One region of the Pseudomonas sp. c313 genome, then DNA from elsewhere that is predicted to be linked to it. Evidence: predicted binding sites of a transcription regulator. Region 1 holds the regulator's gene; the other holds the start of a gene.

Region 1 (10,061 bases):
GGTCGCAAGACGCCCGTTGTGGAACGCCGCGCACAAAACCTGGGTATTCCTCACCTCTATCAAGGCCGTGAGGATAAACTGGTGGTCTTGGACGAACTTCTTGGCCAACTCAACCTAAGCTATGAGCAGGTTGCCTACCTGGGCGACGACTTGCCTGACCTGCCGGTAATTCGTCGGGTTGGCCTGGGCATGGCGGTGGCCAATGCCGCAGCATTTGTTCGCGAACATGCCCATGGCGTCACTCAGGCCCGCGGTGGCGAAGGCGCCGCACGCGAGTTCTGCGAGTTGATCCTGCGCGCCCAGGGCAGCCTTGAAGCGGCCCACGCCGCCTACCTATAGAGCTATCTATGCTGAGCAAAAAGATTCGAAATCTCCTGGTATTCGGGGCCATCACCGCGCTGTTCCTGGCGGTCGGTTACTGGAATATCAGCCCGGAGCGCTTCCTCGACCAGCCTGTAGCACAGGTCGACGAGGGCGCTATCGACTATTACGCCATCAACGCCCACAGCGTGCAGTTCCTGCCCGATGGCAAGGTGCAGTACGAGATGACCTCGGACAAGGTCGAACACCTGAAGGCCACCGAGGTCACATTGTTGACCAACCCGGACCTGAACCTGTATCGCGGCACCGAATTCCCCTGGCACGTCACCAGCAAGCGCGGCGAAGTCAATCCTGACGGTACCGAAGTCGAACTGATCGACTCGGTGCGCGTAGCTCGCACCGACGCCAAGGACCGCGAGACCATTATTACCAGCAGTCGCATGACCGTATTCCCTCAGAAGCAATATGCGCAGACCGAGCAAGACGTTAGAATCGACGGCGCTGGCGGTGTATCGACTGGCAAGGGAATGAAAGCGTATTTGAAAGAAAGCAGGATACACCTGCTATCGAACGTAAGAGGACAGTATGAGGCTCGTTAAAACCCTCCCTATTTTGCTCGGTCTGGGCGCAGCACTGGGAAGCGTGAGCGCCTGGGCTCTGCCGAACGATAGCGAACAGCCAATCCACATTCAGGCTGACGACGCTCAGTTGGATGACAAGCAAGGTGTAGCAACCTACAAGGGTGATGTGATCATCACTCAAGGCTCGATGAAAATCACCGGAAACACCGTGACGCTGACCCGCAACCCTGCTGGTGAGATAGACGTAGTGACTTCGGTGGGCAACCTGGCCTATTTCGAGCAACAACAGAAAGCTACAGATCCGGCCCCCATCAAGGGCTACGGCGTGACGATCCAATATCACGCCCAACAAAATCGCATCGTATTGATCGACCGCGCCAAGGTTCTGAGCAGCGACGGCAACTCTACCGAAGGCGAGAAAATCATCTACGACACCAAGACCCAGATCGCTCAAGCTGGTCGCGCCAATGGCAGCAAGGTCACTACGCCACGTCCACGCATCGACATGGTTATCCAGCCGAAGAAGAAGGCCGAGTAATGGCAACCCTGAAAGCCCAGCATCTGGCCAAGGCCTATAAAGGCCGTCAGGTCGTGCGCGATGTCAGCCTATCGATCGACAGCGGCCAGATCGTCGGCCTGCTTGGCCCCAACGGTGCCGGCAAGACCACCTGCTTCTACATGATTGTCGGACTGGTCCAGGCGGATCAGGGTCGCGTACTGATCGACGACCTGGACGTCAGCCACCAACCTATGCACGGCCGTGCCCAGGCTGGTATTGGCTATCTCCCCCAGGAGGCGTCGATCTTCCGCAAACTGTCGGTAGCCGACAACATCATGGCGATTCTCGAAACCCGCAAGGAACTCGACCGCGCCGCACGCAAGAAAGAGCTGGAAAGCCTGCTGCAGGAATTCCACATCAACCACATTCGCGACAACCTCGGCATGAGCCTGTCCGGTGGCGAACGTCGTCGTGTGGAAATCGCCCGCGCCCTGGCCACTGCGCCGAAGTTCATCCTGCTGGACGAACCCTTCGCCGGTGTCGACCCGATCTCGGTCGGCGACATCAAGCAGATCATCCACCACCTCAAGGCCAAAGGGATCGGTGTATTGATCACCGACCACAACGTGCGCGAAACCCTCGATATCTGCGAAACCGCCTATATTGTCAACGACGGGCAACTGATTGCCGAAGGTGACTCGGCAACTATCCTGGCCAACGAACTGGTCAAGGAAGTTTACCTGGGCCACGAATTCCGCTTGTAAGTACTGTGATACCTGGCCATTCGCCAAGGAGCGCGAGCGTCAATAAAAACCTCAATATTTTTATTGTTACCGCGCTCTAGGCAAAGCCCCCGATATCAGGCATATAATTTGCTTATGTTTGGCGCTCACGCGCCCTGTCGTGGATGGCGCATTGCGCCGGCGAATAAGGTGTTAAGCCCCTGCCATGAAACCATCGCTAGTTCTGAGAATGGGCCAGCAGCTGACGATGACACCGCAGCTGCAACAGGCCATCCGCCTGCTCCAATTGTCGACCCTGGACCTGCAACAGGAAATCCAGGAGGCCCTGGAGTCCAATCCGATGCTCGAACGCCAGGAAGAAGGCGACGACTTCGATAATGCCGACCCGCTGGCCGACAACACCGAGCAAAAACCCAACACCGATGTCCAGGAACCTTCCTACCAGGAAACCGCCCCTACGGTGGATAACCTTGAGGAAGGCGAGTGGAACGAGCGCATTCCCAATGAGCTGCCGGTGGACACCGCCTGGGAAGACGTCTATCAGACCAGCACCAGCAGCCTGCCCAGCAATGACGATGACGAGTGGGACTTCACCACCCGCACCTCCGTCGGCGAGAGCCTGCAGAGCCACTTGCTGTGGCAACTGAACCTGGCGCCGATGTCCGACACCGATCGACTGATCGCCGTGACCCTGATCGACTGCATCAACAATCAGGGCTACCTGGACGAGACACTTGAGGAAATCCTTGAGGCCTTCGACCCGGAACTGGATATCGAACTGGACGAAATCGAAGCCGTCCTGCACCGCATCCAGCAATTCGAACCGGCCGGTATCGGCGCCCGCACCCTCAGCGAATGCCTGCTGCTGCAACTGCGCCAGTTGCCCACCAAGACGCCGTGGCTGACCGAGGCACAACGCCTGGTCACCGACTACATAGACCTGCTGGGCAGCCGCGACTACAGCCAACTGATGCGGCGCATGAAGCTCAAGGAAGATGACCTGCGCCAGATCATCGAGCTGGTGCAAAGCCTCAACCCTCGCCCCGGCTCGCAAATCGAGTCCGGCGAAGCCGAATACGTCGTTCCCGATGTGATCGTGCGCAAGGACAACGAGCGCTGGCTGGTGGAGCTGAACCAGGAATCGGTGCCACGCCTGCGGGTCAACCCGCAATACGCAGGTTTTGTCCGTCGGGCCGACACCAGCGCCGATAACACTTTCATGCGCAACCAGTTACAGGAGGCCCGCTGGTTCATCAAGAGCCTGCAAAGCCGTAATGAAACCCTGATGAAAGTCGCCACTCAGATCGTCGAGCACCAACGCGGCTTCCTGGAATATGGCGATGAGGCAATGAAACCGCTGGTCCTGCATGACATTGCCGAGGCAGTAGGCATGCATGAATCGACGATTTCCCGGGTGACTACACAGAAATTCATGCATACCCCACGGGGTATTTATGAGCTGAAATACTTTTTCTCCAGTCATGTAAGCACTTCCGAAGGTGGCGAATGCTCGTCCACGGCGATCCGCGCGATCATCAAAAAACTGGTTGCCGCGGAAAATCAGAAAAAGCCGTTGAGTGACAGCAAGATCGCTGGTTTACTGGAGGCACAAGGCATTCAGGTAGCCCGTCGAACCGTCGCCAAGTACCGCGAGTCCCTTGGGATCGCGCCTTCCAGCGAGCGTAAGCGTTTGATGTGACGGGCTAGCCACAGCGTTCCAGTGGCAGGCATTTCTGCCTGCCGCTTTATGCACTGGCAACGAAGGAGAAGCTGTATGCAAGTCAACATCAGTGGACACCAACTGGAAGTGACCGACCCCCTGCGCACCTACATCGGCGAAAAACTCGACCGATTGGAACGGCATTTCGACAAGATAACCAACGTGCAAGTCACGATGACCGTCGAGAAGCTGCTGCAGAAAATCGAAGCCACCCTGCATATCCCCGGCGGGGAAGTCGTCGCCAATGCCGAGCATTCAGACATGTATGCCGCCATTGACCTGCTGACTGACAAGCTGGATCGCCAACTCAAAAAGCATAAGGAAAAGACCCAGAGCCTCCTTCAGGGCGCAACCGGTCGTTAACACTCCCAACCCATGATCCGACTCGAAAATATCCTGACCCCCGGCCGTTCCCTCATGAACGTGCCGGGCGGCAGTAAAAAGCGCGCCCTCGAACAAATTGCCAATCTGATCGGCCGCGAAGTGCCTAATCTGAAGACGCAAGATGTCTTTGAGGCTCTAATTGCCCGTGAAAAACTTGGCTCGACCGGTTTTGGCAACGGCATCGCCATCCCCCATTGCCGCCTTAAAGGTTGCGAGTCTCCAGTCAGCGCCTTGCTGCACCTGGACGCTCCTATCGATTTCGACGCCATCGACGGTGCCCCGGTAGACCTGCTGTTCGTTCTGCTGGTCCCGGAAGCGGCCACCGATGCGCACCTGGAACTGCTCCGGCAGATCGCCAGCATGCTCGACCGCAAAGAAGTACGCGAAAAACTGCGTAGCGCCTCCAGTAATGAAGCGCTGTATCAGGTCGTCCTGGAAGAGCAGAACGGGCAGTAATCATGCGTTTGATCATCGTCAGCGGCCGCTCCGGCTCAGGTAAAAGTACTGCCCTCAATGTGCTTGAGGACAATGGCTTCTATTGCATCGACAACCTGCCGGCCGGCTTGCTGCCCGAACTGGCTGAGCGCGCGTTGATCCACACCGAACTGGCACAGCCGCTGGTCGCTGTATCCATCGACGCCCGCAACCTGCCCAGCCACCTAACGCGCTTCCCGGAATTGCTTGAGGAGGTGCGCGGCAAACACATTCATTGCGACGTGCTGTACCTGGATGCAGACGAAGAAACCCTGCTCAAGCGTTTTTCAGAAACTCGTCGTCGTCACCCTCTGAGCAGCGCCAACCGCTCGCTGGCAGAAGCCATCGAAGACGAAACCAAGCTACTGGGGCCAATCATTGACCTGGCCGACCTGAAGATCAACACCACCAGCCTGAACCTGTATCAACTGCGCGATACCATCAAGTTGCGCCTGTTGAACCAGCCAGAACCTGGCACGGCGTTCCTGGTGGAGTCTTTTGGCTTCAAGCGGGGCATGCCGGTGGACGCCGACCTGGTGTTCGACGTGCGCTGCCTGCCCAACCCGTACTGGAAGCCGGAACTACGTGATCAGTCGGGGCTCGACCAACCCGTAGCCGAGTACCTGGCGGCGCAACCGGATGTCGAGGAGATGTTCCAGGACATTTCCAGCTACCTGCTCAAATGGCTGCCACGCTTTGCCGCCAGCAACCGAGCCTATGTCACCATCGCCATTGGCTGCACCGGCGGGCACCACCGCTCTGTGTACCTGACCGAGCGCCTCGGCCAGGTTTTGCAGCAAACCCTCAAGAACGTCCAGGTTCGCCACCGCGACCTTAGCTGAAAGGAACACCCCCGCGATGCCCGCTCTGGAAATTGAAATCATCAACAAACTGGGCTTACACGCCCGGGCCTCGGCCAAGTTCGTCGGCGTCGCGGGGCAGTTTCCCTGCCAGATCAGGGTTGGGCGCACCCCGGAATCCACGGTCGACGGCAAAAGCATCATGGCGATGATGATGTTGGCTGCGGGCAAAGGCACCATGATTCATCTGAAGACGCAAGGCGAGCAGGAGCAAGAAGCTCTGGATGCGCTGGCAAAGCTGATCAATAACTACTTTGACGAGGGCGAGTAAGCCCCACTGGCGAGGGGGCAAGCTCCCTCGCCATAGATCCTCACTTCACCCCAACGCTGTATCCATCACCATCATCAAACAAAACCCGATACACAGCCCCAAACTGGCGAGCTTGTCATGGCCATTGCGCCGCGATTCGGGAATCACTTCGTGAGTCACCACCAATAGCATCGCCCCCGCTGCCAGCGCCAAGCCCAACGGCAATAGCACCTCAGCCAGGCTCACCAGCCAAGCGCAGAGCACCGCGAATACCGGCTCTACCAACCCGGATGCCGCACCAATCAGGAACGCCTTGACCCGCAACATCCCTGCCCCGGCCAGCACCAGAGCAATCACCAGTCCCTCCGGTACGTCCTGCAGGGCGATGCCCATGGCCAGGCTGTCGGCGTCTGGCATACCGCCACCTGCCGAGACCCCCACCGCCATGCCTTCGGGAATGTTATGGGCGATGATGGCGAATACGAACAGCCAGATACGTGGCGCGATTACCGGTTTTTCCGGCGTGCCCACCAGCGTTTCCGGGCTGGCACCGGAGATCTTGCGATCCACCAGAAACAGCCCGAAAGCGCCCAGCATGATGCCAAAGCTGATCAGACCACTGGCGGCCCAAGGTGTCAGCCCGAGGTTTTCGGCAGCAGCGATGCCGGGCACGATCAGCGAGAAAGCCGTCGCGGCCAACATCACGCCAGCACCGAAACCCAGCAACGTATCACTCACCGCCAGCGGCATCCGACGGATCACCAATACCGGCACCGCGCCCAGCGCCGTGCCCAGGGCACAGATGGCCCCGCCTTGCAGGGCGCGCAGGATACGCGGTTCCAGATCCAGCCAGGCCAGCCCTTGAGCCACCAGCAATGCAATTCCCGCCAACAGCAACAGCGAGCCAAACGCATAACGGAACATTCGCACGCTGCTGATCGCCAGTGTTTCAGTGCCCATAGTCGGCCTTAGATCTAGATCCTGTTATGAAAAGAGCGTTAAGCAAGCGCAGCCTGGTAACGCTCAGCGACTTCCGGCCAGTTGATAACACTATAGAAGGCGTTGATATATTCGGGACGGCGGTTCCGGTACAGCAAGTAGTAAGCGTGTTCCCAAACGTCCAGGCCGAGGATCGGCGTATTGCCATTCATCAGCGGGCTGTCCTGGTTGCCGCTGCTTTCCACTACCAGGGTCTTTTGCGGAGTCACGCTCAACCAGGCCCAACCACTGCCGAAACGGGTCAACGCAGCCTTGGTAAACGCCTCCTTGAAACTGTCAAAACCACCCAACTGCTCATCGATGGCCTTGCCCAGCGCGCCGCCTGGCTTACCGCCGCCCTTGGGCGACATCACCGCCCAGAACAGCGAGTGGTTAGCATGTCCCCCGCCCTGGTTAATCACGGCAGCGCGCAATTTTTCCGGCAATTGCTGGACGCTGGAGACCAGTTTTTCCACCGGCCAGCCCGCCCACTCAGTGCCATCAACAGCGGCATTGAGGTTATTGATGTAGGTCTGGTGGTGTTTGGTGTAGTGAATCTCCATGGTTTGCGCATCGATATGCGGCTCCAGGGCATCGTAGGCGTAAGGCAAGGCAGGCAAGGTGTAGGACATATCAATGTGCTCCATAAAAAGGGCTGTTGCGGGTCGACGCATCCGGTTGCGCCGCATTGCTGCCCAGCAAACGATGGGTACGTGGGTACTCGCCGTGATCGCTGATGAAATTCAACAGCTCGAGGTAAGTCTTGCTGCTCTGACGCAGCGCCGCTTCCCGCAACTGCGGGGTCAGGCGAGTGTCCTGCAGGGTCTGCAACAGGCGCTGATGGATCGCGCAGAGGTACTCCGCGCTCTCCTCCGGCTGGTTCAGGCGCAGGTGCAGATCCGCCAGGTTGTGATGGGAAATGACACAAGCCGCCACCGCTTCGTCGGCATCGCCCCAGCGCTCGAACAACACTTGGGCCAAGGCCAGGGCTTGCAGATAATGCTCGCGAGCATCCACCAGTTCGCCTTGCATAAAGCAGCGATTAGCCCTTTCGATCGTGCGTTTCCAGTGCTCCATGTGAGCCTCCAAAGCAGAGTCGGTGATTACACGCCACCGGCCGTGAGCTTTTCCGGATCCAGGAGAATTTCCAGTTGGCTGCGAGGCAAATCGGTGTATTCGAGCGCCACGTCAATCACCGGCCGGCCTTGTTGATAGGCCTTCTTGGCGATTTCAGCGGCCTTTTGGTAACCAATGATCGGGTTGAGTGCCGTGACCAGAATCGGGTTGCGCGACAGCGCCTCCTTGAGCTTGGCCTCGTTGACCTTGAAGCTGGCGATTGCCTTGTCCGCTAGCAGACGGCTGGAGTTGGCCAACAGCTCAAGGCTGCTGAGCAGGTTCTGGGCGATGACCGGCAACATCACGTTCAGTTCGAAATTTCCGGACTGGCCGGCGACCGTAATGACCATGTCGTTACCGATCACTTGGGCGGCAACCATTGCCGTGGCCTCAGGGATCACCGGGTTGACCTTGCCCGGCATGATCGAGGAGCCCGGCTGCAGGCCTTCCAGTTCGATTTCGCCGAGGCCGGCCAAGGGGCCTGAGTTCATCCAGCGCAGGTCGTTGGCGACCTTCATCAGCGACACGGCGGTGGCTTTCAGTTGTCCGGAGACGGCGACGGCGGTGTCTTGGGAGCCAATCAAGGCAAACAAGTTCTTGCCGGGAGTGAACTGGACTTCGGTCAAACGGCTGAGTTGCAGGCTGAAGCGTGCAGCAAACTCAGGGTGCGCGTTGATCCCGGTGCCCACTGCGGTGCCGCCTTGGGCCAGCGCCTGCAAACTCGGCAGCAAATCCTGCAAGTGGCCGACATTGGCCTTGAGTTGCTGCGCCCAACCATTGAGCACCTGGCTCATGCGCACCGGCATGGCGTCCATCAGGTGGGTACGACCGGTCTTGACGAAGGGATGGACCTCTTGGGCCTTGTGCTCGATCACTTGCACCAGATGCAACAGCGCCGGCAGCGTTTGTTCATGCAACACCAGTGCTGCGCTGACGTGAATGGTAGTTGGGATGATGTCGTTGCTGCTTTGCCCGCAGTTGACGTGATCATTGGGATTGACCGGCTCGCCGAGCAGGCGGCTGGCAAGGGTCGCAATCACTTCGTTGGCATTCATGTTGGAGCTGGTGCCGGAGCCGGTCTGAAAAATATCCACCGGGAAGTGCTGCATGAAGTCGACTTCGAGCAAGCCAAGGGCAGCATCGACGATGGCCTTGCCTTGGGCTTCGCTTATCTGCTTGAGATCAACGTTGGCCCTGGCGGCAGCAGCCTTGGCCAGGATAAGCGCGCGAATAAACTGCGCAGGCATGCGTTGGTGGCTGATAGGGAAGTTGTTCACCGCACGCTGGGTTTGCGCGCCATACAACGCCTCGGCCGGGACTTGCAGTTCGCCCATGCTGTCACGTTCGATACGGGTGTTACTCATCGGAAGATCCTTGCACCAAGTCAGAGTGAGAAATAGACGGCAGCAACTCGCAGGTCGCCAATTGCCAGGCAAAGGTCTGCCAGCGCTTGAGGCGGCAGGCACAGTGAGAAAGGTTTTCCAGGTCACGCAGCGGGCGCCAGGCCTGATCCAGACACATGGATCGCCAGTGCCAGGGCAAGGCGATGTCGGCGGCGGTGTCCAGTAGCAGGCGCAATGAGGTTTCAGCGATGGTCCAGGGATGAGTCGCCGTACAACAGGCCAGGTATCGGCCTTCGTTCAGATAGTGTTCGATCAGGCGCGGCTCATCAGGATCGAGGCCGCAGCGAATCTGACGACTCATCCAGCGCCAGCTTTCCAGGTAGGGATCCTCATGCAGGACAGAACTCATGATCCACGCTCACTCGGTAATGATATTTATTATTGAATGATATTGAGAATCAAAACAAGCACAGCATCTAATCCTTCCATATTGCAGGCACAAAAAAAGCGCGCCTCCCAATGGGGGCGCGCTTTTTTCAAGCGTCGCAGGCTTAGCTGCCGGCGACCGTCATCCGCTCGATCAACACCGAGCCCGTGCGAATGTTGCTGCGCAGTTCCAGATCATTTCCCACCGCGACAATCTGCTTGAACATGTCGCGCATATTGCCGGCAATGGTCACTTCCTGGACGGCGAATTGAATTTCGCCGTTTTCTACCCAGAAACCCGCCGCGCCACGGGAGTAATCGCCAGTGACCATATTCAAACCATGGCCCATCAATTCAGTGACCAAC
Region 2 (10,061 bases), on a different contig from region 1:
GCCCAGATAAACACCTTGCCAGGTCCTCATCGCCAAGTGGCCGGCCTTGACCGGCAAACTCAACTGACAGCCCAGCAGTCTGCCCTTGAAGTACGCCGGCAGATCATACGGGCCTTCGTCGTCATGTTCATACACCGCTCTACCTTGTGGCACCAGCGTGTTGAAAAAACGTTCGAAGTCACGGCGAACCGCCGGGTCGGCATTCTCGTTGACGGTCAACGAGGCCGAGGTGTGCTGCAGCTACAAATACAACAAGCCCATCCGACTAGCCTTCAATTCAGGCAAACCAACGAGCAACTCGTCCGTCACCAGATGAAAGCCCCGGGGCTTGGCCCGCAGGATAATCAGGGTCTGTTGCCACATACAGTTCTGCGCACATCGGCGCGCATTCTAGCGCGCTCAGGGAAAAAACAAAGTGCCGAATACGCCTACATGCATGTAAGACATTTGCACAGTGAAAAGTACCCTATGGATCCAATCACAAAGTCAGCACAAAAATACTCACAACCCTTCACCGCAGACAAACCCCAGACAAAAAAATGCCCGGCAAGCCGGGCATCTTTTTTAAGCGTACTTACAAGTTGTAGCCACGCTCGTTGTGTTCCGCCAGATCGAGGCCGACCGCCTCTTCCTCTTCAGTAACCCGCAGGCCCATGACCTTGTCCAGCACCTTGAGGATGACGAAGGTCACGATACCGGTGTAGATCACCGTGAAACCGACACCCTTGGCCTGAATCCAGACCTGTGCCGCAACATCAGTCACAGTGCCGAAGCCGCCCAGGGCCGGGGCTGCGAACACACCGGTGAGGATCGCACCGACGATACCGCCGATACCGTGAACACCGAAGGCGTCCAGGGAGTCGTCGTAGCCCAGCTTGCGCTTGAGGCTGGTAGCGCAGAAGAAGCAGATCACACCGGCAACCAGACCAATCACCAGGGCGCCCATCGGCCCCACGGTGCCAGCGGCTGGCGTAATGGCGACCAAACCGGCAACCACACCCGAAGCAATACCCAGGGCACTTGGCTTGCCGTGGGTGATCCACTCGGCGAACATCCAGCCCAGCGCCGCAGCAGCGGTAGCGATCTGGGTCACCAGCATCGCCATGCCGGCAGTGCCGTTGGCAGCAGCAGCGGAACCTGCGTTGAAGCCGAACCAGCCAATCCACAGCATCGCCGCGCCGATCAGGGTGTAACCCAGGTTGTGCGGAGCCATCGGCGTGGTCGGGTAGCCTTTACGCTTGCCGAGCACGATGCACGCCACCAGGCCAGCAATACCGGCGTTGATGTGCACCACGGTGCCGCCAGCGAAGTCCAGTACGCCCCAATCCCACAACAGGCCACCGTTGCCGCTCCAGACCATGTGCGCAATCGGCGCATAGACCAGGGTGAACCAGATGGCCATGAAGATCAGCATGGCGGAGAACTTCATGCGCTCAGCGAACGCACCGACGATCAGTGCCGGAGTGATGATGGCGAAGGTCATCTGGAAGGTGATGAACACCGCCTCAGGGAACAGCGCCGCAGGCCCGGTGATGCTGGCCGGAGTGACACCCGCCAGGAACGCCTTGCCCATGCCGCCGAAGAACGAGTTGAAGTTGACGACGCCCTGCTCCATCCCGGTAGTGTCGAACGCAATGCTGTAGCCGTAGACGACCCACAGAATGCTGATCAGGCCGGTAATGGCGAAGCACTGCATCATCACGGAAAGAATGTTTTTGGAGCGGACCATGCCGCCGTAGAACAGCGCCAGACCGGGGATGGTCATGAACAACACCAATGCGGTAGCGGTCAGCATCCAGGCGGTGTCGCCGGAGTTGAGGACTGGAGCCGCCACTTCGTCTGCCGCCATAGCCAGGCTGGGCATTACGATGGACAACAGGGCTCCTAGCCCTGCGAATTTACGCAGAGTCATATTGTTTTCTCCTGGGGCGTTGGGGTTTGGCGGCTTAGATTGCGTCGGTATCGGTTTCGCCGGTACGGATGCGAATAGCCTGTTCCAGATTGACCACGAAGATTTTGCCGTCACCGATCTTGCCGGTGTTGGCGGCCTTGGTTATCGCCTCGATAACCCGATCAAGATCCTTGTCGTCAATGGCGACATCAATCTTCACCTTCGGCAGGAAATCGACCACGTATTCCGCGCCGCGATACAACTCCGTGTGCCCCTTCTGCCGACCGAAGCCTTTGACCTCAGTAACGGTAATGCCCTGCACGCCGATCTCGGACAACGACTCGCGTACATCGTCCAACTTGAACGGCTTGATGATGGCAGTGACTAGCTTCATGAAAACTCTCTCCCGAATTGGTGGACTTGCCCCAGGAAAACAAACCCGTCTCAAGTCTAAGCGCAGTGCCTGGCTTTGTAACGCTTCGTCGCCCTGACAAGTGCCATTGCGACGCGAGCTAACCACTGGTGACGAAACCTGTACCCCGCTCCGTCGGCGCACTGCATTCGTCACAGCGACTGCATCAGTGCATGGGTCATGATGGTCTAAGCAGAAACCTTGCCAGCTCCGTAAAAATCACTGAAATCAATCCTTTGCTCACTCGTGCCCACTTGCGGGGGCCTACAGCGGTGTGGATACGCACGAAAACAGTGCGCAGCTGCCCGACCCCATGCACGAAAAGCGTGCGCAGCGCCGCGTGAAAAAGACTATAGACGCTGCGTGATACACTGCCTGCCAACAGTTTTCCGGAATATTTCCCATGCTCGCTCCCAAAGACCTCCTCGACGCCCTGAGCGGCCACGCCTCCCGCCTGTTCAGCGGCGAAACCCCGCTGCCTCGCAACGAAATCGAAAGCCAGTTCAAGGCTTTGTTGCAGAGCGGCTTCAGCAAGCTGGACCTGGTCAGCCGGGAAGAGTTTGATAGCCAGATGGTTGTACTGGCCCGCACGCGTGCGCGGTTGGAGAGCCTGGAGGCGAAGGTGGCGGAGCTGGAAGCGCGGTTGAATCCACCCACCGAATAACGCCTGCCCTTGTAGGAGCGAGCTGTTCGCGAAGAGCCCGAGAGCGCCGCGTTCATTCAGAATGCCCGCGTTATCGTTGACTATTTTCGCGAGCAAGCTCGCTCCTACAGTTTGGTCACGTTCTGTAAAACCTCCCCGCCTCGCTCTTCCCCACCTCGTCTACTCTTGAAAAACCCGCAGGAAGCGGCCCTCCATCTCAAGGAACGAGCATGTCCCTCGCCATCGTCCACAGCCGCGCCCAGATTGGCGTCGAAGCCCCCGCCGTCACCGTCGAGGTGCATATGGCCAATGGTTTGCCGTCGCTTACGCTAGTGGGTTTGCCGGAAACGGCGGTCAAGGAAAGCAAGGACCGGGTGCGCAGCGCCATTCTCAACTCTGCCCTGCAATATCCCGCCCGCCGTATCACCCTCAACCTCGCGCCCGCCGACCTGCCCAAGGACGGCGGGCGTTTTGATTTGGCGATTGCCCTGGGAATTCTCGCCGCCAGCGTGCAGGTGCCATCACTGATGCTCGATGACGTGGAATGCCTCGGCGAACTGGCGCTGTCCGGCGAAGTACGCGCGGTAAAGGGTGTGTTGCCAGCGGCGCTCGCAGCACGCAAGGCCGGGCGCACCTTGATAGTGCCTCGGGCCAATGCCGAAGAGGCGTGCCTTGCCTCCGGCTTGAAGGTGATTGCGGTAGATCACCTGCTGCAAGTGGTGGCGCACCTGAATGGGCATGTGCCGATTGAGCCCTTCGTTTCCAGTGGCCTGATGTACCTGAACAAGCCCTACCCCGACCTGAGTGAAGTCCAGGGTCAGTTGGCGGCCAAGCGAGCGTTATTGATTGCCGCAGCAGGCGCCCACAATCTGTTGTTCAGCGGGCCACCAGGCACCGGCAAAACCTTACTCGCCAGTCGCCTGCCAGGATTGCTGCCTCCCTTGAGCGAGCAGGAAGCGCTGGAGGTAGCGGCGATTCAGTCGGTGGTCAGCCTGGCACCACTGAGCCATTGGCCGCACCGACCATTTCGCCAACCCCACCATTCGGCTTCAGGGCCGGCACTGGTGGGCGGCGGCTCAAAACCGCAGCCTGGAGAAATCACTCTCGCCCATCACGGCGTGCTGTTTCTCGACGAGTTGCCGGAGTTTGATCGCAAGGTGTTGGAGGTACTGCGCGAGCCACTGGAGTCGGGCCATATCGTCATCTCCCGCGCCCGCGACCGAGTGAGTTTCCCGGCGCGCTTTCAGCTGGTGGCGGCGATGAACCCTTGCCCTTGCGGTTATATGGGCGAACCGAGCGGGAGATGCCGCTGCACACCGGAACTGATTCAGCGTTATCGCAACAAACTCTCCGGGCCCTTGCTGGACCGAATTGACCTGCACGTGACCGTTGCGCGGGAAAGCACCGCACTGAACCCGGCCACACAAGCCGGAGACGACACGGCCAGCGCTTCGGTACGTGTCGCCGAGGCCCGCGACCGCCAGCAGCAGCGCCAGGGTTGTGCCAACGCCTTTCTCGACTTGCCGGGGCTACGCGAGCATTGCGTGCTGGCGAAAGTCGATGAAGGCTGGCTGGAGACCGCCTGCGAGCGGCTGACTTTGTCGCTGCGGGCGGCGCATCGATTGTTGAAGGTCGCCCGCACCTTGGCGGATCTGGAGCAGGTGGAAGCGATCGGTCGCCATCATTTGGCAGAAGCGTTGCAGTATCGGCCAGCAGCAATCAGCTAATCCCTCGCCACAGTTTTGATGCTCACCTGAATCGGTCAACCTCATCGCGCAAGCCCGCCGCCAACGTCTCCAGTTCCTTGGCAGTAATCGCCAGGTTCGACACCACTTCCCGCTGCTCACTATTGGCCAGGGCAATGCTTTGCAAGTTGCTGCTGAGCAATGTGGCAGTGCTGCTCTGTTCCTGGGTTGCGGTAGTGATCGCGGCAAATTGCTGGCCGGCCGAGCGGCTTTGTTCGTCGATCCGCGCCAGAGCCGAAGCCACGTTGGCATTGCGTGACAGGCCTTCCTGCATCAATACGTTGCCTTGCTCCATGGTGCTGATGGCGTTGCCGGTTTCCTGCTGGATACTCTGGATCATCCCGGAAATCTCGTCGGTGGCCTGACGGGTGCGCGACGCCAGGTTGCGCACTTCATCGGCCACCACCGCAAAGCCACGACCCTGCTCGCCGGCCCGTGCTGCTTCGATGGCGGCATTGAGGGCCAGCAGGTTGGTCTGTTCGGCAATCGAGGTGATCACCCCAACAATCCCGCCGATTTCCTGGGAGCGCTGCCCCAAGGTGTTGATCACCGTCGCCGTGCTGTTCAGTGAGGTGGCGATATGCTCCAGGGACGACGACGCCTCTTGCATCGAGGTACGGCCGATCCGGGTTTGCTGGGCGTTTTCCTGAGCCAGGCGTTCGGTACTGCCCATATTGTCGGCGATGTTCAGCGACGTGGCGCTGAATTCTTCCACTGCGCCGGCCATGCTGGTGATCTCGCCGGACTGCTGCTCCATGCCTTCATAGGCACCACCGGACAGACCGGATAGCGCCTGAGCGCGGCTGTTGACCTCTTCGGCGGCCTTGCGGATATGGGACACCATGTTCGACAGCGCTTCGCCCATCTGATTGAAGCTGCGGGCCAACTGACCGATTTCGTCGTGACTGGACACATTCAAGCGCGCACTCAAATCCCCCGCGCCCAAGGCTTCGGCCTGGCGCACCAGATCCCCAAGCGGTGCCAATTTGCTGCGCAGCAGCCAGACCGTCGCGCCCACCGCCAGCAACATAGCCAGCACACTGCCGATCACTAGGCGAATGCCCACCGACCAGGTCACCGCGCGGATTTCAGCTTTCGGCATACTTGCCACCACCGACCACGGGCCACCGTCGAACGACACCGAAACGCTGTAGAAGTCTTCGTTCTTGTCGCTCCAGAAACGGCCCTTACCCGGTTTCTTGGCCAGATCGAGCATTACCGGAACCGATTGATCCAATGCTTGCACGCCGGCCGGCGGCACCAGCCAACGCTGCTGCTCGTCCAGCAACGCCAGGGAGCCGGTCTGGCCAATACGGAAACGCTTGAGGTTGTCGAACTGGGTGTTCTGCGCATCGGTGTAGTCGAAACCGATAAACAATACGGCGATGACCTTGCCGGCCGTATCACGCACTGGACTGTATTGAGTCATGTAGGAGCGTTCGAACAACACCGCTCGGCCGATGTAACTCTGCCCGGCCAGCAGGCGCGAATAGGCTGGACCCTGGCGATCCAGTACCGTACCGATGGCGCGATTGCCATCCTGCTTGGTCAGGGAAGTACTGACCCGGATGAAGTCATCGCCGCTGCGCACAAACACCGTGGCCACGCCGCCGGACATCTGCTTGAACTCGTCGACTTCGTCGAAGTTATTGTTGAGCATCTCAGTACCGAGGTACAGGCTCGGCGTCTGCACGCCGGCCACTGTCACCGGCTGGTCTGCACGCACGCTCAAGCCGGCGCCGAAGCGTTTTTCGAACAACCCGCTCAAACGCTGGGTGCTCTCGCGCAAGGTGCTGTGGAAGGTATTGAGTTGGTCGGCGAGCAACCGCGCCTCGCTGGCCAGGTGTTCTTCCCGAGTGTCGAGGTTGGCCGAGTCTAGGGAACGCAGGGCGAAGACGGTACTGCCGCTGATGACGACAGCCAATATTACCGCTAAGGCAAGACCCAGCTGGGAGGCAATCCGGGCGCGTGGTTGAGACATGACAGCTCCTGGCCGAGGCCCGGATCATCCTGATCTCATAGCGCAGCTCGGCAAATTTTCTAATAGGGGGGCACGCTGAGCCGCTAAAGAATAACGGCTACGTCACACCTACTTCGGCGGGGCTGATCAATACTTGAGTGAGTCACAGAGGCGCCACTCAAACGCATTGTTTTGGGGCACTACACCGAGTCAGTCGAGCCGTTCGACCTGAGGCAACTCCATGGCCCGGACCTCGCCCTGAAGGAAGTCCGAGAGCCTGCGCAAGCGTTCACCACCGGGACGGGTTTTCGGCCAAACCAGATAGTAATTTTCCCCACTGGCCACAGCGGTCGGCCACGGCAGGCTCAACCGGCCTTGGGCCACGTCTTCGGCCACCATCAGCAAATCGCCCATCGACACCCCATAACCTCGGGCCGCGGCGATCATCCCCAGCTCCAAGGTGTCGAACACTTGCCCACCCTTGAGCGATACCTGGGACGACAGCCCCATGCGCTCCAACCAATTGCGCCAATCCCGACGATCTGGCGTCGGGTGCAGTAGTTCGGCAGTGGCCAGGCGCGCAGCGTCCCAGGGCCCGTCGCTGAGCAGGTTGGGCGCACCCACCGGGATCAGCAGTTCGGGAAACAGGTAACTGGCCTCCCAGGCTGGTGGAAAATGGCCATTGCTCAGCAGTACCGCGCAGTCGAAGGGCTCCTGATTGAAATCCACTTCATCGATGCTCATCCAGGCGCTAGTCAATTGCACTTCATTGCCTGGCTGCAAATGCCGGAAACGACTGAGCCGCGCCAGCAACCAGCGCATGGTCAGGGTGGACGGTGCCTTCATGCGCAGGATGTCATCTTCGGCGTTCAGGGTATGACAGGCACGCTCCAGGGCGGCAAAGCCCTCGCGCACACCGGGCAGCAACAATCGCGCCGCTTCGGTGAGCTGCAAGGTGCGGCCGCTACGCTGGAACAGGCGGCAGGCGAAATGCTCTTCCAGGGTGCGAATGTGCCTGCTGACCGCACTTTGGGTAATGGACAACTCCTCTGCCGCACGGGTGAAGGAGTTGTATCGCGACGCGGCTTCAAATGCCCGCAAGGCATAAAGCGGAGGAAGACGACGAGACATAGGGACAGCTCCGACAGCGCAATCTCGAAACCCTACCAGAATCTCTCAGACATGAGTTTTAATCATGCGAACCATCGCATTTATCCCTTTGTGCAAAGTGCTGAGAGCGCCGAGAATCAACCCTTCCCCTTTCCTCCGTTTTTTTGAGTGTGATGAACATGCAGCATCCGGCACGTACCGAACTCTGGGCCATTCTGCGGCTGGCAGGGCCGTTGATTGCCTCACAGTTGGCGCACATGCTGATGGTGCTGACCGACACCCTGATGATGGCCCGCCTGAGCCCCGAAGCCCTGGCTGGCGGTGGCTTGGGCGCGGCGAGCTATTCGTTTGTATCGATCTTCTGCATCGGCGTGATCGCCGCCGTCGGCACGCTGGTCGCCATCCGCCAGGGCGCGGGCGACATTGAAGGCGCCACCCGGCTGACCCAGGCTGGGCTCTGGCTGGCGTGGCTGATGGCGCTGGTGGCCGGCTTACTGCTGTGGAACCTCAAGCCGGTGCTGCTGATGTTCGGCCAGACGGAAACCAACGTGCACTCGGCCGGGCAGTTCCTGATGATCCTGCCGTTCGCCCTGCCCGGCTACCTGACCTTCATGGCCCTGCGCGGATTTACCAGTGCCATCGGCAAGGCGACGCCGGTCATGGTGATCAGCCTGGCCGGTACGGTGATCAACTATTTGCTCAACCATGCCTTGATCGAAGGCATGTTCGGCCTGCCTAAGTTGGGCCTGGTGGGCATTGGCCTGGTGACCGCCATAGTCGCCAACTGCATGGCCCTGGCGCTGATTTGGTACATCAAAATCAACCGGGCCTACGACGCTTATCCGCTGTGCGAGGGCCTGTTGCGTCCCAACCTTCAGTACCTGCGAGAACTGTGGCGCCTGGGCCTGCCAATTGGTGGCACCTATGCGGTGGAAGTCGGGTTGTTTGCATTCGCAGCGCTGTGCATGGGCACCATGGGCAGCACGCAATTGGCGGCGCACCAGATCGCCCTGCAAATCGTCTCGGTGGCGTTCATGGTGCCGGCGGGGTTGTCCTACGCAATCACCATGCGCATCGGCCAGCACTATGGCGCCGGGCAACTGCTGGATGCACGTCTGGCCGGGAGGGTCGGGATTGTCTTCGGGGCGGTGGCGATGCTCGGGTTTGCGATGATGTTCTGGCTGCTGTCGAACCAGTTGATCGGCCTGTTCCTCGACCACAATGACCCGGCGTTTCGCGATGTCATCAGCCTGGCGGTCAGCCTGTTGGCTGTTGCGGCCTGGTTTGAGCTGTTCGATGGCGTGCAGACCATCGCCATGGGCTGTATTCGCGGGTTCAAGGACGCCAAGACCACGTTCCTGGTGGGGCTGGGTTGCTACTGGCTGATCGGCGCACCAGCTGCCTGGTTGATGGCCTTCACGCTCGGCTGGGGGCCGACCGGCGTCTGGTGGGGCTTGGCCCTCGGCCTGGCGTGCGCAGCGGTAAGCCTGACGTGGGCGTTTGAAGCGAAGATGAAGCGGATGATTCGCCGGGAAGGAACGGTGCCTGAAACTCACAATGAATTTCAGGCACCGCAGCCGGACTAGATCACTTCTCCCAGCAATGCCTGCTGACTGTCACCAAACCTCAGGTATTCCACCAACTCCGCCAACGGCAACGGCTTGCTGATCAGATACCCCTGGGCCTGATCACAGCCGAACAACCTCAGCAACGCCAACTGCTCGGGCGTTTCCACACCCTCGGCCACCACTTCCAGGTTGAGGTTGTGGGCCAGGTTGATCATGGCGTGGACCAGCTTGCGGTTTTCCTCGCGCTCTTCCATGCCGCCGACAAAGCTCTTGTCGATTTTCAGCAAGGCAATCGGCAGGCTGTTGAGGTGCACGAACGATGAGAACCCGGTGCCAAAGTCATCCAGGGAAAAACGCACCCCCAGGCGGCCGAGAGCGTCCATGGTCTGCTTGACTAGATCGCTGCGACGCATCACGGCGGTTTCCGTCAGTTCGAATTCCAGCCACTGCGCGTCCACTCCCCGCTCGGCAATCAGCCGGCTAAGGGTCGACAACAATTGGCTGTCCTGGAACTGACGGAACGACAGGTTGACCGCCATGTGCAGCGGCGCAATCCCGCGTTCACGCAGGTCCTGCATGTCACGCAAGGCCCGGGAAATCACCCAGTAACCCAGCGGCACAATCAAGCCACTCTGCTCGGCCAGAGGCACGAACTCACTGGGCGGCAACAGGCCGCGCTCGCCATGGCGCCAGCGCACCAGGGCCTCCAGGCCGACGATATGCCCGTCGTCC

The links. Region 1 encodes sigma-54, which starts transcription at its own class of promoters, with help from an activator protein. Its sites were predicted from a motif close to ANTGGCATNNANNTTGCTNT; they were not measured.
Region 2: glnK (P-II family nitrogen regulator) is a predicted target of sigma-54. The motif match lies at 2,493-2,512, and genes of this name have one in related genera.

What each region holds. Positions count from the first base shown of each region.
Region 1 is NZ_JBUZRD010000003.1:189,390-199,450, reverse strand. It holds gene ACZRKZ_RS10400 (KdsC family phosphatase) at 1-339, shown strand, start outside; gene lptC (LPS export ABC transporter periplasmic protein LptC) at 348-920, shown strand; gene lptA (lipopolysaccharide transport periplasmic protein LptA) at 907-1,440, shown strand; gene lptB (LPS export ABC transporter ATP-binding protein) at 1,440-2,165, shown strand; gene ACZRKZ_RS10380 (RNA polymerase factor sigma-54) at 2,350-3,843, shown strand; gene hpf (ribosome hibernation-promoting factor, HPF/YfiA family) at 3,919-4,227, shown strand; gene ptsN (PTS IIA-like nitrogen regulatory protein PtsN) at 4,240-4,704, shown strand; gene rapZ (RNase adapter RapZ) at 4,707-5,564, shown strand; gene ACZRKZ_RS10360 (HPr family phosphocarrier protein) at 5,581-5,853, shown strand; gene ACZRKZ_RS10355 (ZIP family metal transporter) at 5,899-6,792, opposite strand; gene ACZRKZ_RS10350 (superoxide dismutase) at 6,831-7,442, opposite strand; gene ACZRKZ_RS10345 (hypothetical protein) at 7,444-7,887, opposite strand; gene ACZRKZ_RS10340 (class II fumarate hydratase) at 7,914-9,290, opposite strand; gene ACZRKZ_RS10335 (FagA protein) at 9,283-9,678, opposite strand; gene pmbA (metalloprotease PmbA) at 9,821-10,061, opposite strand, start outside.
Region 2 is NZ_JBUZRD010000004.1:210,416-220,476, reverse strand. It holds partial or broken gene ACZRKZ_RS14565 (secondary thiamine-phosphate synthase enzyme YjbQ) at 1-363, opposite strand, end outside; gene ACZRKZ_RS14560 (ammonium transporter) at 575-1,912, opposite strand; gene glnK (P-II family nitrogen regulator) at 1,947-2,285, opposite strand; gene ACZRKZ_RS14550 (accessory factor UbiK family protein) at 2,707-2,967, shown strand; gene ACZRKZ_RS14545 (YifB family Mg chelatase-like AAA ATPase) at 3,177-4,673, shown strand; gene ACZRKZ_RS14540 (methyl-accepting chemotaxis protein) at 4,696-6,672, opposite strand; gene ACZRKZ_RS14535 (LysR substrate-binding domain-containing protein) at 6,862-7,782, opposite strand; gene ACZRKZ_RS14530 (NorM family multidrug efflux MATE transporter) at 7,935-9,347, shown strand; gene ACZRKZ_RS14525 (putative bifunctional diguanylate cyclase/phosphodiesterase) at 9,344-10,061, opposite strand, start outside.